3 regions of the Ideonella sp. sgz306126 genome follow, and region 2 is predicted to be linked to each of the others. Evidence: predicted binding sites of a transcription regulator. Region 2 holds the regulator's gene; each other region holds the start of a gene.

Region 1 (5,705 bases), 310 kb from region 2:
AGGTCGCCGCTGCTGGCGCGAAACAGCCCATCCTCGCCGCGGGTCAGCGGGTCGGTCGGCGTGACCATCTTCAGCTTGCCGATCGACTGCGGCTTGACGCCCGGAGCGGTCGCCGTGATGGTGCCGTCGGAGGCAATCTGCACCGCCGAGTTCGGCGGCACGGTGATCGGCCCGCCGTCGCCCATCACCTGCAGCCCGCTGGCGTTGACCAGCAGGCCGTCGGCATTGACGTCCAGGCTGCCGGCGCGGGTGTAGGCCTCGGTGCCGTCGAACGACTGCACCGCCAGCCAGGCGTTGCCCTGCATCGCCACGTCGAGGTTGCGGCCGGTGCCCTGGATCGTGCCGGGATCGGACTTGTAGCCGATCGTGGTCTCCAGCGCGTAGACCCGGGTCGAGGCGCCGCTGCCCTGCACCGGCACCGCGCGGAACGCCGCCATCTCGGCGCGGAAGCCGGTGGTGTTGGCGTTGGCCAGGTTGTTGGCCAGCACCTCCTGGCGCTGCATGGCCGCCTGGGCGCCCGCCATCGACAGGTAGATCATGCGGTCCATGCTCGGTGCTCCGGTTCAGGTCATTGCCGCGGGATCAGATCAGCGCAGGCTGACCAGGGTCTGCATCACCTGGTCCTCGGTCTTGATCGTCTGCGCATTGGCCTGGTAGTCGCGCTGGGCGGTGATCATGTTCACCAGCTCGGCGGTCAGGTCCACGTTCGACTCTTCGAGCGCGCCGGCCTGGATCACCCCCAGGTTGCCCTGGCCGGGTGCGCCGACGATCGGGCTGCCCGACGCCGAGGTCGAATGCCAGCCGTTGCCGCCGACCGCCTGCAGGCCCTGCGGGTCGCGGAAGGTGGCCATCTCCAGCTGGCCGACCGGCTTGGTCTGGCCGTTCGAGTAGTTGGCGGTCAGCACGCCCTTGGCGTCGACCACCATGCCGGTCAGCGAACCGGCGGCAAAGCCGTCCTGAGACAGGTTGGTCACGCCGAAGCCCGAACCGAATTCGGTCGAACCGCCGAAGTTCAGCGCCACGTTCGGGATCGCCAGCGTGGCCGCGCCGCTGGCATTGGTCGACGCGGGGATGTTCAGCGTCATGGTGCTGGGCGTCGGCGTCGTGCCGTTGCTGTTGAAGGCCAGCGTCGTGATCGGCGCCGGGCTGGCGGCGGTGCCGCCCACCGTCGTGCCGTTGGCCGTCGCGTAGACGTTCCACTGGTCGGTCGCGCTCTTCTGGAAATAGTAGGTCAACGCCACCGGCTGGCCCTTGGCGTCGTAGGCGGTGACCGAGGTCGCGTTGTTGTAGGTGGTCGCGTCGGCGAAGTTGATCGTCGGCGTGGCCGCCGCGGCCGGCACGTTCAGGCGGGCGTCCAGGTTGAACTGCAGGTCGATCTTGCCGGTCGGGTTGGGGCTGACGCCGGCGGTCGGCAGCTGCAGCGCCGCGGCCTGCCCCGGCTGGATCATGCCGGTGTTGTCGGCGGCGTAGCCCATCAGCTTCAGGCCCTGGTTGTTGACCACGTTGCCGTTGGCATCGACCTTGAACTGGCCGTTGCGCGAGTAGACGGTCGGGTTCACGCCGTCGCTGAGCTCGAAGAAGCCGCCGCCGTTGATCGCCAGGTCCATCGCGTTGCCGGTGGTGGTGATGTTGCCCTGGGTGAACTGCTGCGACACCGTGGCCAGGTGCGTGCCGATGCCGATGTTGACGCCCGAACTGCCGCTCAGCGCGTTGGCGTACATGTCCGAGAACTCGGCGCGCGACTCCTTCGACCCGTAGGTGTTGGCATTGGCGATGTTGTTGCCGATCACGTCGAGATTGCTCGACGCGCCGTTGAGACCCGACAAGGCTTGCTGAAAACTCATGATGACTCCTGGTGGAAGTGGCGCGCCGGCGTGAAGGGATGCACGGCAGTCACTGGAACGCGACCACGTCGCTGTAGGCGACCTGCTGGCCGTTGGCCAGTTCGATCGCCAGGCTGTTGTTGCTGCTGCTGACCGAGGACACCGTCTGGTTCTCCAGCGGCGTGGCACTGACCGGCTGGCCGCCGGCGGTGGCGCTGACGTTGAAGCTCAGCGCCTCGCCCTGGTTGGCGCTGGGCACGGTCCAGTTGAAGCTGTGCGTGCCGGCGCTGACGTTGCTCAGGTTGATCGTGTCGAGCACGTTGCCGGCCGGGTCGGTGACCTGGACCTGCACCGCATCGGCCGCGCTGGCGAGCTGGAAGCCGGCGTCGGCGGCCGCGCCGTTGACGCGCAGCTGGTTGCCCTGCACCGACACGCTGTGCCCGACCAGGCCGGCCCCCTGGACCGCCTGCAGCTGGCCGAACTGGGTGCCCAACCCGCCGATCGAGGTGTTGATCGTGCCCAGCTGCGAGACGGTGCTGATCTGCGCCATCTGGCTGGTGATCTGCGAGTTGTCGGTCGGGTTCAGCGGATCCTGGTTCTGCATCTGGGCCACCAGCATCTTCAGGAACTGGCTCGACAGGTCGGCGGCCGAGGTCGCCGTCAGCGCAGAGGGGCTGCCGGTCGCCGTGCTGGCGCTGGTGCTGGAATTGACGGTCGTGCTCATGGCGATCTCCTCGTGGCGCGCGGGGGGCGCGCCTTACCCCTGGCCCATCTGCAGCGTCTTGCCGAGCAGCGTCTTGGCCGTGTTCATGACTTCGATGTTGTCCTGGTACGAGCGCGAGGCCGAGATCATGTTGACCATCTCCTCGACCGCGTTGACGTTGCTGTAGGTGACATAGCCGTCGGCATCGGCCGACGGGTTGCTGGGGTCGCGCACCTTGCGCCCGGGCGTCTGGTCCTCGGTCACGGTCGAGACCCGCACGCCGGCGCTGGTGGCGCCGGGATCGGTCGCGCCGGCCTGGCCCTGCGCACCCATCATCACCGTCTGGAACACCACCTGGCGCGCCTTGTAGGCCTTGCCGTCGGGTCCCGCCACGGTGTCGACGTTGGCGAGGTTGGAGGCGACCACGTTGAGGCGCTGGCTCTGCGCGCTGACCGCGCTGCCGGAGATGTCGAAGACCTTGAACAGGCTCATGTCATGGCTCCTTCGGCGACTCAGCCCTGCGACGGGCTCTTCATCGCGTTCATGATGTTGGAGACGTCGTAATTGATGAAGCGCAGCGAGGCCTCGTACTTGACCGAGTTCTCGGCGAAGGTGGCGCGCTCGCGGTCCATGTCGACCGAATTGCCGTCCAGGCTGGTCTGCGAGGCGGTGGCGTAGACCAGCCCGTCCGGCGACGCCGCGCCGGCGCCGGGCTGCAGGTGGCCCGGGTCGGTGACGGCCATTTGGCCCGGCACCGCCAGTTGACCGGTGGCCTGGCGCAGCGCGGTGGCGAAATCCATGTCGCGGGCGATGTAGCCCGGCGTGTCGGCATTGGCGATGTTGCTGGCGATCAGGCGCTGGCGTTCGGCGCGCAGCGCGAGGGCCTGCGACTGGAAGTCCAGCGAGTCGGTCAGGCGGTTGATCATGGCGTGTGTCCTTCGCGTCGGCGATGTCCTGGCCGGCGGACCGCAACGGCGGCACGGAGTCAGGGCGTCGGCCGATTGTGCGCAGCGCTGTAGTGCGCCAAAGCCGCAAACAAGGGCGCCCGAACCCGCCAATTCCCGCCCTTGCCCGGCCCCGCACGCTGCCACCATGCCGATCAAGCACCGAAGCATCGCACCATGCCTACCCTGACCCGCCGCCTGACTCCGCCCGGCACCGCCCTGGCCGCACGGCGTGCCGCACTGGCCGCGCTGCTGGCCGGGGCCGCCGTGGTCTCGGCCCAGGAGGCGCCGCCCCCCGACATCGGCACGCTGACCGACCGCATCGTCGCGCTGGCCCGCGACGGCGCCCGCGCACCCGGCGCCACGCCGGTGCGGGTCGCGGTGGAGGTGGGCCAGCTCGATCCGCGGCTGAAGCTCGCGCCCTGCCAGAAGATCGAGCCCTACCTGCCCAACGGCGTGCCCGCCTGGGGCCGCTCCCGCGTCGGCCTGCGCTGCGTCCAGGGCCCCAAGGCCTGGAACGTCACGCTGCCGGTCACCATCCATGTCTACGCCCAGGCGCTGGTGGTCTCGGCGGCGCTGCCGGCCGGCACGGTGCTGAGCGCTGCCGACCTCAGCCTGGCCGAGGTCGACCTGGCCGCCGAGCCCGGCGCCGCCATCGGCCAGATGGGTCAGGCCGTGGGCCGCACGCTGGCCCGCTCGCTCAGCGCCGGCAGCACCCTGCGCATGCCCGACCTGAAGGTTCGCCAGTGGTTCGCCGCCGGCGACACCGTCAAGCTGGTGGCCTCGGGACCCGGCTGGCGGATCGTGTCCGAGGGCCAGGCCGTCACGCCGGGGCTGGAGGGCCAGGTCGCCCGCGTCCGCACCGACAGCGGCCGGGTCCTGCAGGGCCGCGCGGTGGCCGACCGGGAGATGGAGGTCAGCCTGTGAACCGCCGTACCGATCCGAATGCAAAAAGGGCTAAAGTTCCGCCACCGGACTCCGAAAGACGATGCATGTCGTTCGGGTCCACGCCGCTGTTCAGGGCCCATTGGAGCAGACCATGAAAATCGGACCTCTCGATACCCCACCAGCCGCGACCCCGCCGAGCACGGAGCGCAAGACCTCGTCCACGACGGCCGGCCGGTCCGGCGCGGCCGGCAGCCCCAGCAGTGCCACGGTGGACATCTCCGCCGCGGGCAGCCAGCTCGCGCAGTCGGCCAGCGAACCGACCTTCGACGCCGCCAAGGTCGACCGGATCGCCACCGCGATCCGCGAAGGCAAGTTCACGGTCGACGCGAACAAGATCGCCGACAAGCTGATCTCGAACGCGCAGGACCTGCTCAAGCGCTACACCCAGAACTCCCAGAACTGAGCGTCCGGCCGGGCGCTCGCCCCGGCCGGGCCGCTCGTCGAGCCCCTCCCCTTTGCCGACCCGCACCGGTCGGCCTGATCACCGGCACCTCACCATGCTCAGCTCCCCGCAGGAACACCAGGCCGTGCGCGACCTCGGCGAACTCGAAGCCACGCTGGGCGCGGTCGAGGCCCACTTGCAGGCCCTGGGCGAGGCGCTGCAGGCCCGCGATCCGGCCGCCACCGAAGCCGCTGCGAACGATCTGCACCGGTCGCTGACGCTGGCGGTGCGACGCTTCGGCGAGACCGCCAGCCATGGCGGCGTGCCGCCGGCGCTGCGCCGCCGCCTGGCACTGGCCACCGGCCTGGTCGCCGCCCAGCGCGACGCCGTGGCCCGCGCCACCGCCGTGCTCGACCGGGCGATCGACGTGCTGCTGCCGGCGCAGGCCCAGCTGGGCGCCTCGGCCGCCTACGGCGCGCAGGGCTATGCCGTGCGTGCCCAGAGCACCGGCTCGACGCTGGCCTGAGCGCCCCATCCCCACCCCCCACGGCCCGCCCAGCGCGGGCCGCTGTCGTTGCGGCCCGCGGCCGGTGCGCTAGCGAAACAGCGCCAGCGTGCGATCCAGCGCCGCGATGAAGGGTGACTCCAGCGTCGGCAGCATGAACATCATGCCGACCAGGCCCACGCTCATCGTGATCGGGAAGCCCAGCGAGAAGATGTTGGTCTGCGGCGCGACGCGCGAGATCACGCCCAGCACCATGTTGACCAGCAGCAGCATCGCGATCATCGGCGTGGCCATCCACAGTCCCATGCGGAACACCTCGGCGCCCCAGGTCTGGGGTTGCACGGCCTTCAGGAACGCGAACGGCTCCGGGCCGACCGGGAACACCACCAGGCTTTGCACC
Region 2 (5,705 bases):
GCTCGACCGGCTGCAGCCCTACCGCCTGGAGATGGGCACCCGGCTGGCCACCCCGGGGGCGCAGGATTTGTACGGTTTCTGGGGCACCTCGCTGGCCGCCCATCTGAACCGCCAGCTCGCCGGCCACGCGGCGAAGGTGGTGGTCAACCTGGCGTCGCAGGAATACGCCCGGGCGGTGCCGCGCGCGGCGCTGCGCGCGCGGGTGCTCGACTGCCAGTTCGAGGACTGGCATGGCGGTGCGTGGAAGGTCATCAGCTTCCACGCCAAGCGCGCCCGCGGCCTGATGGCGCGTTACGCCATCGAGCAGCGCATCGCCGAGCCGTCGGCGCTGCAGGGTTTCGCGGCCGAAGGCTATGCCTTCGATCCCGGCGCCTCCGGGCCCGACCGCTGGGTGTTCCGGCGCCGCGCCGCTGACACAATCGCCCCATGAGCAAGAGCGTGTTGCGTGGCCGTGCCGCTGCCCCGGCGGTGACGGCGGAATTGACCGCCTGGATCGTCGCCCAGGCGACCGCCGGCTGCCGGCCCGAGGACGTGCTGAAGGCGATGCAGGCCAGCGGATGGCAGGAAGACGTGGCGGTGAAGGCGCTCGAAGACACGCTGGAGCAGCATCTCCAGCAGGTCGCCGCGGCGCAGACCGGCGAGTCCCTGCATCGGCGCGGCGGCCCCGATCATCCGGTGCCGATCGACGTGGCCGTGCCCGAACCGGCGCTGGTGGACGGGCGGCAGGTGCTGGACGCCGGCGACCGCGAGGTGGCGGTGCTGATGAGCCTGCAGCGGCCCCGTGTGGTGGTGTTCGGCGGGCTGCTGTCGCACGAGGAGTGCGACGCGCTGCGGGCGCTGGCGGCGCCGCGCCTGGCGCGCTCGGAGACGGTCGCCACCGACTCCGGCGGCAGCGAGGTGAACGAGGCACGGACCAGCGACGGCATGTTCTTCGAGCGCGCCGAGTTCGAGCTGTGCGACCGCATCGAACGCCGCATCGCGGCGCTGGTGAACTGGCCGCTGCAGAACGGCGAGGGCCTGCAGGTGCTGCGCTATCGCCCTGGTGCCGAGTACCTGCCGCACCACGATTATTTCGATCCCGAGCAGCCCGGCACGCCCAGCGTGCTGGCCCGCGGCGGCCAGCGCGTGGGCACGGTCGTGATGTACCTGAACACGCCCGAGCGCGGCGGCGCCACGAACTTCCCGGACTGCGGCCTGTCGGTGGCCCCGATCAAGGGCAACGCGGTGTTCTTCAGCTACGACCGGCCGCATCCGGCGACGCTGACGCTGCACGCCGGCGCGCCGGTGCAGGCCGGCGAGAAGTGGGTCGCGACCAAATGGCTGCGCGAACGCGAGTTCGTCTGAGCGCCCGGCCGTTGCCCTGAAACCCGCGCGCGTCGGCGCTGGCGGCGCGCGGCCGTCTCACCAGGCGCGCAGCTTGGCGCGCAGGCGGGCGATCGACTGGCTGTGCAGCTGGCAGACCCGCGATTCGGTCACCTTCAGCACCGCGGCGATTTCCTTCAGGTTCATGTCGTGCTCGTAGTACATGCTCATCACGTACTGCTCGCGCTCGGGCAGGTGCTTGATCGCCTCGACCAGCGCCTCGCGCATGCGGTGGTCCTGCAGCATGGCCAGCGGGTTGGCCTCGTCGCTGACGACGTGGCGGTCGAGGTAGTCGTCGCTGCCCTCGTCGCCCGACATATCTTCCAGGTACACCAGCTGGGTGCCGCGCACCTTGGTCAGCAGGTCCTGGTAGGCCGACAGGCCCAGGCCCATCTCGGCGGCGATCTCGCTTTCCTGCGGTGCGCGGCCCAGGCGCTGCTCCAGGCGGTGCACGGCGGCTTCGATCTCGCGCTGCTGGCGCCGGTTGCCGCGGCTCATCCAGTCGGTGCCGCGCAACTCGTCGAGCATCGCGCCGCGGATGCGCTGGGTGGCGAAGGTCTCGAACTGCACGCCCTGCGCGGCGTCGAAGCGGCCGAGCGCGTCGTGCAGGCCGATCATGCCGACCTGGATCAGGTCGTCGATCTCCACGTTCGCCGGCAGCTTGGCGATCATCTGATGGGCCAGGCGGCGAACCAGGGGGCTGTGCTGCTTGAGCAGCGCCTGGGTGTCGAGACGGCCGTTGGCGGTGTACATGGACGGTCTCCGGGCAGGTCAGTAGAGAAGCGGCGCGGGCATCGTGCGGACGGGCGCGTCGGCCGGCATCAGCACCGGCAGGCCGGCGTCGTCGTTGAGCAGTTGTTCGGTCGCCAGGCGGATCAGCGCGGCCTCCAGCGGGGCGTCCAGCGGGCGGCCGCAATCGACGCCGGCGAAGGTGCGCAGCACGCTGCCCAGGAAGCTGTCGCCGGTCTGCGCCAGCCGCTCGGCCACGCGCAGCGCGCGGCGGGGGCCGTCCTGCACGTCGGCCAGCAGGTCGAAGGTCAGCAGGCCGGCGCGCTGGGCCAGCAGCTTCATCGAGGTGTAGGCGTCGGTCAGGCCGGCGCCGTCGAGCGAGGCCATCAGCACCGGTCGCACCGGGCGGCGGCCCAGCAGGCGCACCAGGTCGCGGGCATTGGCGTGGAGCACGATCGCGTCGGCGCGTGGTGCGGCGCTTTCCACCGCGGCCAGCCAGGCCTCGGACGAGCCGCGGGCGTTGACATGGCGCAGCGGCAGGCCGCGCGCCGCCAGGTAGTGCACCTGGCTGCCCAGCGGTTCGATGCAGGCCGGCAGATCGATCTCGGCCATCTCGCTGGCCTCGGGTGAGGTGTCGGCGGCGTCGACCACCAGCGTGGTCGCGCCCAGCTCGGCGAGCGCCGAGCTCAGGCGTTCGAGCAGCACGCTGGTGCGCTCGACGTGCGGGTTGGCCACCAGCGGCACGATGCGCTGGCGCGAGCCGGCGAAGAGCCGGCGCAGGCCATCGGCCTGGTCAGCCGGACTGCGCTGGGGGTAGGCGTTGAGAGCGGCCATGCGGTTCACCGTCTCGGGGGCGTCAGGCCTGCAGGGCGCGGGCGGCCAGCGCCGGGCGTTGCGCGGAGGCGAACACCAGTTGCACGTCGGTGGCTTCCATGCGGTAGGTGGCGGTGCCGCCGCCCTTGAGCGCACGTTGCAGCAAGGCGTTGGAGGACAGGCGGTGCCAGTCTTCCGGCACGCGCTGGCCGTTGGCCACGCCCCAGACCTTGAGCTTGTGGCGGATCACGGCGTCGAGCGCCGGCGCCAGCTTCACCGCCTCGTCGATCTTGGACAGGATCACGCCCTTGCAGCGCGAGGCGCGCCAGGCGGCGATCACGTCGTCGATGGTCTCGCCCTGCGACGAGGCGTCGACCACCAGCAGGCGCTGGATCGACGGGTGCGAGAGCATGTCCAGCAGCTCGCGGGTGCGGCTGTCGCGCTGGGCCATGCCGGCGGTGTCGATCAGCACCATCTTCTTGCCCGCTAGCAGCTCCAGCAGGTCTTCGAGCGAGGCGCGGTCGTGGGCGGTGTGCACCGGTACGCCCAGGATGCGGCCGTAGGTGCGCAGCTGTTCGTGGGCGCCGACGCGGTAGGCGTCCAGCGTGATCAGGCCCAGGTTGGCGGCGCCGTAGCGGGTGGCGAAGGCGGCCGCCAGCTTGGCGGTGCTGGTGGTCTTGCCGACGCCGGTCGAGCCGATCAGCGCGAACACGCCGCCTTGCTCTTCCAGGGCCGGTTCGTGCTCGCCGGTCAACAGGTTGCGCTCCAGCACGCCGGTGGCCCAGCTGGTTTCGTCGCTGGCGTTGGCTGGCAGCGCCTCGACCAGCTTGCGGATCAGGCCGGGCGAGAAGCTGCAGTCGAGCAGCTTCTGGGCGAGTTGCGCCTGGCGCGGATGGCGCTGCAGCTTTTCCATGAAGGCCAGCGCGCCGAAGCGCTCTTCGATCAGGCCTTTCATCGCGCGCAGCTCGTGCACCATGTCGAGCTGCTCGGCGCGGTCGCCGGCGGCCTCGCCGAGCGCCGGCAGCGCGGCCGGCTCGGGGCGCACCTCGCGGGTCGGCGCGGGGGCCGGTGCGGCGCGGGCGGCGACGGCGGCGCGCGGCGGCGCCGGGCGGGCGGCCGGCTGAGGGGCAGGAGCGGGCAGGTCGCTGTCGTCCTGGGCGTCGGACAGCGCGGCCTGGCGGCGCTTGAGCATGCGCTCGCGCACATAGTCCTGGAACGACAAGGTGCTCATCGCCAGTTGCTCGACATCGCCGTCCACGTCGCCGTCGCCGCCGTGCTGCAGGCGCTCGGCCAGGCGGCGGCCGGGCAGCGGACGCTCGGCGGTCTGGCGTTCGGCGCGCGAGGCCAGCGAATCACGCTGGGCCGTGCGCTGGGCCGCGGCCGAGGGGCTGGAGACGCGCTCGAACTGCTCGACCGTGTCGGGGGCCATCGCCAGCACCTCGACGCCGTCGCTGCAGGGCTTGGTCGACAGCACCACGGCGTCCTCGCCGAAGGCCTGGCGCACCAGCGCAAAGGCTTCGCGCGAGGTGCGCGCGGTGAAACGCTTGACGTTCATACGGCCTCCTTGAAAACTGCCGAGGCAACGGCGCCGGGCTCATGGCCGTCGGCCGAAGGGATCAGGTTCGTGTTCATGCATTGCTCCCGATGACCTGGCCGATCCGGATCGAGTGGGTTTCGGGAATCTCGCTGTGGGCCAGCACCTTCAGGCGCGGCGCGGCGCGCTTGAGCAGCCGGGCCAGCGGCGCGCGCAGCGTGTCGGGCACCAGCAGGCAGGCCGGGTGGCCGAGGTTTTCCTGCTTGCGCACGCTCTCGGCGGCCTGGCGGGTCAGGGTGTCGGCCACGCCCGGGTCCAGCACCGGGCCATGGGCCGAGTTGAGCGCCTGGTTGACCAGGCGTTCGAGTTCGGGCTCGAGCGCGATCACGTCCAGCTCCTTGGCCGGGCCGTAGATCTGCTGCACGATGGCCGGCGCCAGCTGGACGCGGATGCGGCGGGCCAGTTCGGCCGGGTCGGTGACCACCGCGGCGTGTTCGGCCAGGCATTCGACGATCGAGCGGAAATCGCGGATGTGGACGCCTTCTTCCAGCAGCAGCTGCAGGACTTTCTGCAAGGTGGAGATGCCAACCATCTTCGGTACCACGTCGTCGATCAGTTTGGGGTTCAGCTTGGTCATGTGCTCCACCAGGGCCTGGGTCTCGGCGCGACCCAGCAGCTTGGCGGCGTTCACTTGCATCAAGTGTGAGAGGTGGGTGGCCAGCACGGTCGAGCAATCAACGACCGTAAACCCGTTCATTTGGGCCTGCTCCTTCTGGCGCTCTTCGATCCAGACGGCAGGCAGGCCGAAGGCCGGGTCCACCGTCTTGGTGCCGGGCAGCTGCGGCACGCCGCCGGCCGGGTTGATCGCCAGGTACATGCCCGGGAAGGCCTCGCCTTCGCCGACCGTGGCACCGCGCAGCGTGACGCGATAGAGGCTGGGCTTGAGCTCCAGGTTGTCGCGGATGTGCACCGACGGCGGCAGGAAGCCGACCTCCTGCGCGAACTTCTTGCGCACGCCCTTGATGCGGCCCAGCAGGTCGCCGCCGCGGGCCTTGTCGACCAGCGTGATCAGGCGGTAGCCCACTTCCAGGCCCAGCGTGTCCACCGGCTGCAGATCGTCCCAGGTGGCTTCGGCATTGGCCTGCGGGGTGGGGTCGTTCTTGGTCGCCACCGGCGCCTGGGCGGCGCGGCGGGCCTGGCGCGTCAGCCACCAGGCGTAGTAGCCGATCAGGCTGGCCATGAACAGGAACACCAGGTGCGGCATGTT
Region 3 (5,705 bases), on a different contig from region 2:
CAACACCAACATCGCCTCGCTGGAGGCGCAACGCAACCTGAACGCGTCGCAGTCCTCCTTGCAGACGTCGATGCAGCGCCTGTCGTCGGGCCTGCGGGTCAATTCGGCCAAGGACGACGCCGCCGGCCTGGCGATCGCCGAGCGCATGAACGCGCAGGTCAAGGGCATGAACGTCGCGATCCGCAATGCCAACGACGGCATTTCGCTGGCGCAGACGGCGGAAGGCGCGCTGGCCTCGGTCGGCAATGCGCTGCAGCGCATGCGCGAGCTGGCGGTGCAGTCGGCCAACGGCACCAATTCCTCGTCCGACCAGGCGTCGCTGCAAAAGGAATTCGCGCAGCTGCAGTCGGAGATCTCGCGCGTGATCAGCGGGACGACCTTCAACGGCATCAACATCCTGGCCGGCGCCGCCTCGTCGATGACCTTCCAGATCGGCGCCAACACCACCGGCAACGACACGATCTCGATCGGGCTGTCGAACATGAGCACCGATCCCAACATCAGCGCGGTCACCGGTTCCACCGCCTCGATCGGCAGCGGCGCCACCGTCGGCTCGATCGACACGGTGATCAACAGCCTGGACACCGCGCTCAACACGATCAACGACACCCGCGCCACGCTGGGTGCGACCGAGAGCCGCTTCGATTCGATCATCTCGAACCTGCAGACCTCGGTCGAGAACCAGTCCGCCGCCAAGAGCCGCATCATGGACGCCGACTACGCCGCGGAAACCGCGAACATGAGCCGCGCCAACATCCTGCAACAGGCCGGCACCGCGATGGTGGCGCAGGCCAACCAGCTGCCGCAGCAGGTGTTGAAGCTGCTGCAGTGATCGCACCCCACGGTCGCCCCTGGGTCCGTTCAGGCGCAAGGGGATGAGCGCCGCCGCGGACCCGGGCTGTGGAAACAGCACGGCGACCGCCGGGCGGCGTTCCTGCTTGAGGGCTGGCGACGCCGATCTCGGCGCCAGCGCTTAAGTTGTGACGCTGGCGGCCGATAGGCCGTAAAGCCACCCAAGATCGGGACTGCATCATGACCGTTTCCACCACCACCTCGGCCACCACCTCGTCCGTCACCGGCGCGATCTCGTCGCTGGGCGTGGGCAGCGGCATCGACGCGACCACGATCATCTCGAAGCTGATGGCGGTCGAGTCGATCCCGTTGACCAACCTGCAGAGCGCCGACAGCAGCCTGAAGACCCAGCTCTCGGCCTTCGGCCAGATGCAGAGCCTGACCGCGACGCTGCAGGGCGCCGCGCAGGCCTTGATCAACCCCGGCCTGTGGAGCGGCACGGCCGCCTCGTCGAGCAACAGCGCCGTGGTGTCGGCGACCACCGCCAGCGGCGCGGTGCCGGGATCGTACTCGGTCGCGGTGCAGGCGCTGGCGGGAACGCAGACGATCACCAGCGCGACCTCGCTGCCGTCCTCCTCCAGCACGCTGGACACGGGCACCTTGACGATCCAGCTGGGCACCTGGACCGGCGGTCCGCCGGCCACCGGCTTCACGGCGCAGGCCGGCAGTTCTCCCACCACCATCAACATCACGGCGGGCAATACCAGCCTGGCCAGCATCGCCCAGCAGATCAATGCGGCGGGCGCCGGCGTGACCGCCACCGTGATCAATGACGCGAACGGCGCGCGGCTGTCGATGAGCTCGACCGCCACCGGCGCGGCGAACGCGTTCAAGATCACCGCCACCGAGACGGTTCCCAGCGGCACGCTTTCGACCGGCTTGTCGTCGCTGGCCTTCGACGCGACGAACAGTGCCACACCGATGCAGCTCAACCAGTCGGCGGCCAATGCCAAGGCGACGGTGAACGGGATCGCGATCGAGTCGGCCAGCAACACCATCAACAACGTGGCCAACGGCCTGAACCTGACGCTGTCGCAGGTCAGCGCCACCCCGACCCAGATCACCGTCAGCCCGGACACCGCCTCGGTCAACACGGCCGTGACGGGCTTCGTCAACGCCTTCAACGGCCTGGCCAAGTACATGAGCACCGAGACGGCCTACGACCCGACCAGCAACACCGCGGCGCCGCTGCAGGGCGACACCACGATGATGAACATCCAGTGGGCGCTGCGCGGCGTGATCAACCAGAGCTCGACCGCGTCCAGCGCGTTCTCGGTGCTGTCGGACGTCGGCATCTCGATGCAGAAGGACGGCACGCTGGCGGTCAATTCGACCAAGATGACCGCGGCGCTGAACAACCTGCCCGAGCTGCAGAAGCTGTTCATGGCCAACGGCGCCACGCCGGCGGCCTCGGGCTTCATGACCCGCTTCAACACCTTGACCACGTCCTTGCTGGACGTCAGCGGCAGCATCGCCACGCGGCAGCAGGGCCTGCAGACCAGCATCAAGCAGAACGAGCAGCAGCAGTCCGACATGCAGCTGCGCCTGCAGCAGATGCAGGACAACATGACCAAGCAATACCAGGCGCTGGACACGACGATGGCCCAGATGCAGGCCTTGTCGAGCTACATCACCCAGCAGTTCAGCAGCAGCAGCACGAACAGCAGCAGCTCGGCCTGACGGCGGCATGCGCCGGATCGACCGCAGGGGCGCCACGGCGCCCCTGTTTCATGGATGCACCGGGAAACCGCGCCAGATCACCGGATCGCAAGCGCTCAAGTCGACCGCCACCGGGTCGATAAACATTCAACGGCAACCCACGGGACTGACATGATGTACAGCGCAGCCACTTCTTCCCCCTTCGCGCGCACCGGCGGCCTGGCGATGGCCTACCGCCAGATCGGCGTGGCGACCAGCATCGACGGGGCGTCTCCGCACCGCCTGATCGAGATGCTCTTCGACGGCTACGCGGAGGCGGTCAACCAGGCCCGCGGCGCGATGCGCGAGCGCCAGATCGAGGCCAAGGGCAAGTCGATCTCCCGTGCCGCGAAGATCGTCGACGAGGGCCTCAAGGCCTGCCTGAACCTGGAAGCCGGCGGCGCGCTGGCCGCCGACCTGCGCAACCTCTACGACTACGTGGCGCTGCGCCTGGTGCTGGCCAACGTGCGCAACGACGAGAAGATCCTGGACGAATGCGCGCGGCTGATCGAGCCGCTGCGCCAGGCCTGGAAGGACATCGGCCCTCAGGTGGAGACGCACTGAAGTGACCCCCGAGACCCTTGCGGCCACGTGCTTGCGCGAAGGCATCGCCATGAACCACACTTTGCTGAACTACTACGAAGCGATCGAGCGTGCCAGCGCCGACATGCTGGAGGCCGCCCGCCACGGCGACTGGGACCAGGTGGTCAAGCTCGAAGGCGCGTGCGCCGTGCTGATCTCCCAGCTCAAGCTGGCCGCCCAGAGCGAGCAGCTGAGGGCGGAGGAGGCCAAGGCCAAGTCGCGCATCATGCAGCGCATCCTGCTCAACGACGCCGAGATCCGCCACCTGGCCGAACCCTGGATGGACGAACTCGACCAGATGCTGAGCGGCCGGCCCAAGATCCTGCACTGAACCGACGCCCACGCGCAGGACGCCGCACCATGTACCAGGACACCCAGCCCGCTTCGCTCGACGGCCTCGGCGATCCCGACCGCCTGGCCGAATTCAAGGTCACCGACCCGATCGAGGTGCGCGCGCTGCTGAAGGCGCTGATGGACCGGGCGGTGATCGTCAACCTGAACGGCTCGGACGGCGCCTTCTACGCCAGCACCCTGTGGAGCGTCGATGCCCAGCTGGGCAAGATCGCCTTCACCGCCGACCTGCAGTCACACACCGTGGCCCAGCTGGTGGAGGCCGACGACGCGATGGCGGTGGCCTATCTCGACCAGATCAAGGTCCAGTTCGAGGTGCAGGACCGGCTGCTGGTGCACGGCCGCCAGAGCTGCGTGCTCCAGGCGGCGCTGCCGCGCGAGGTCTACCGCTTCCAGCGCCGCAATGCCTACCGGGTGCGCACGCTGGAGCGCAGCGCGCCGACGGTGCGCTTTCGCCATCCCGAGCTGCCCGACATGCCGCTGGCGCTGCGCGTGCTGGACCTGAGCATCGGCGGCTGCGCGCTGTTCATGCCGCAGGACGTGCCGCCGGTGCAGCCCGGCGTGGCGATCAACGGCGCGGTCGTCGAGCTCGACGGCGACACCGAATTTCGCGCCACCCTGGTGGTGCACCACGTGACCTCGATCCAGCCCCAGGCCCGCGGCGTGCGCCTGGGCTGCGAGCTGCGCGGCCTGGACCTCAACGCCCAGCGCGGCCTGCAGCGCTACATCGACCAGACCCAGAAGCGCCGGCGGATGATGGCGCTCGACTGAGCGCGGATCGCGACGGCGGGCGTCCGCACCCGCACCCGCACCCGTCGGGCGGGCTCAGGCGGCGATCGGCTCGGTGCGCGCGATCAGCCAGTCGCGGGCCGCCGGGCCGACGCGCGGCGCCAGCACCTCGCGCACCCGGGCGTGGTAGCGGTTGAGCCAGTCGATCTCGTCGGCGCGCAGCAGCGCCACCTCCAGGCAGCGCACGTCGATCGGGCACAGCGTCAGCGTCTCGAACTCGAGGAACTCGCCGAACTCGCTGGCCGGCGCCGGCACCGCGAGCACCAGGTTCTCGATCCGCACCCCCCAGCGCCCGGGCCGGTACAGGCCCGGCTCGACCGAGGTGAACATGCCGGCGCGCATCGCCATCTGCGGCTCCGGCGCGGCGCGGCTGATGGTCTGCGGCCCCTCGTGCACGTTCAGGAAATAGCCCACGCCGTGGCCGGTGCCGTGGCCGTAGTCGCGGCTGTGGGCCCACAGCGGCGCGCGGGCCAGCGCATCGAGCGCGGTGCTCAAGGTGCCCTCGGGGAAGCGCGCCCGGCTCAGCGCCAGCGTGCCCTGCAGCACCCGGGTGCAGTCCTCGCGCTGCTCGGCGCTCAGCGCGCCGATCGCCCAGACCCGCGTGATGTCGGTGGTGCCGCCCACGTACTGGGCGCCGGAATCGATCAGCAGCAGGCCCGGCGCCTCGATCACCGCGTGCGATGCGGCCGTGGCGCGGTAGTGCGGCATCGCACCATTGGCGTTGAAGCCGGCGATGGTCGGGAAGCTCAGGCCCACGAAGCCGGCGCGCCGGGCGCGCTCGGCGCTCAGCCGCTCGTCCACCGTCAGCTCGGTCAGGCGCTCGCCGCGGGTCAGCGCGGCCTCGAAGCCGGCGTAGAACTCGCACATCGCGGCGCCGTCCTCGGCCATCGCCTCGCGGATGAAGGCCGCCTCCTCGGCGCTCTTGCAGCTCTTGGCCAGCGTGCTGGGGTTGATCGCCTCGACCACCTTGACCGCGGCGGGCACCGCCTCGCGCAGGCCCAGCGTGACGCGCTTGGGGTCCAGCAGCAGCGTGGCGCCGGCCGGCAGCGCCGCCAGCGCCTGGGCGGCGTCGGCGTAGTCCGCCAGCACGACGGCGTCGGCCGCCAGCACGCGGGCCAGCTCGGGGCCGACCTTGCCCTGGCCGACGAACAGCGTCGCGCGGTCCGGCGCGATCAGCAGGTGGGCGAGGAAGATCGGGTTGTAGGCCACGTCGGCGCCGCGCAGGTTGGTGATCCAGGCGATGTCGTCCAGCGTCGAGACGAAGTGGTGGCTGGCGCCATGCTCGGCCAGCGCGGCGCGCACGCGCGCCAGCTTGGTCGGCCGATCCAGGACGGCCTGCGGCGCACGGTGCTCGTAGACCGGCGCCTGCGGCAGCGCGGGCCGGGGTTGCCAGGCGGCGGCCAGCGGGTCGGCATCGGTCTTCAGCACGATGC

Evidence for each region. Region 2 encodes FliA, which starts transcription of late flagellar genes. Its sites were predicted from a motif close to CTAAAGTTTNNNNNNNNNNNGCCGNTA; they were not measured.
Region 1: the regulator FliA is predicted to act here: its motif matches at 4,428-4,454, upstream of flgM (flagellar biosynthesis anti-sigma factor FlgM).
Region 3: the regulator FliA is predicted to act here: its motif matches at 973-999, upstream of fliD (flagellar filament capping protein FliD).

Annotation. Positions count from the first base shown of each region.
Region 1 covers NZ_JBVYWP010000003.1:292,187-297,891, reverse strand. The annotation lists gene flgF (flagellar basal-body rod protein FlgF) at 1-548, opposite strand, end outside; gene flgE (flagellar hook protein FlgE) at 588-1,844, opposite strand; gene AC0N04_RS09830 (flagellar hook assembly protein FlgD) at 1,894-2,547, opposite strand; gene flgC (flagellar basal body rod protein FlgC) at 2,581-3,018, opposite strand; gene flgB (flagellar basal body rod protein FlgB) at 3,039-3,452, opposite strand; gene flgA (flagellar basal body P-ring formation chaperone FlgA) at 3,648-4,397, shown strand; gene flgM (flagellar biosynthesis anti-sigma factor FlgM) at 4,510-4,821, shown strand; gene AC0N04_RS09805 (hypothetical protein) at 4,916-5,326, shown strand; gene fliR (flagellar biosynthetic protein FliR) at 5,396-5,705, opposite strand, start outside.
Region 2 covers NZ_JBVYWP010000003.1:605,764-611,468, forward strand. The annotation lists gene yaaA (peroxide stress protein YaaA) at 1-430, shown strand, start outside; gene AC0N04_RS11190 (2OG-Fe(II) oxygenase) at 427-1,344, shown strand; gene AC0N04_RS11195 (RNA polymerase sigma factor FliA) at 1,402-2,115, opposite strand; gene AC0N04_RS11200 (MinD/ParA family ATP-binding protein) at 2,134-2,925, opposite strand; gene flhF (flagellar biosynthesis protein FlhF) at 2,948-4,459, opposite strand; gene flhA (flagellar biosynthesis protein FlhA) at 4,533-5,705, opposite strand, start outside.
Region 3 covers NZ_JBVYWP010000001.1:3,995-9,699, reverse strand. The annotation lists gene AC0N04_RS00045 (flagellin domain-containing protein) at 1-832, shown strand, start outside; gene fliD (flagellar filament capping protein FliD) at 1,033-2,532, shown strand; gene fliS (flagellar export chaperone FliS) at 2,683-3,114, shown strand; gene AC0N04_RS00030 (flagellar protein FliT) at 3,164-3,463, shown strand; gene AC0N04_RS00025 (flagellar brake protein) at 3,493-4,254, shown strand; gene AC0N04_RS00020 (aminopeptidase P family protein) at 4,309-5,705, opposite strand, start outside.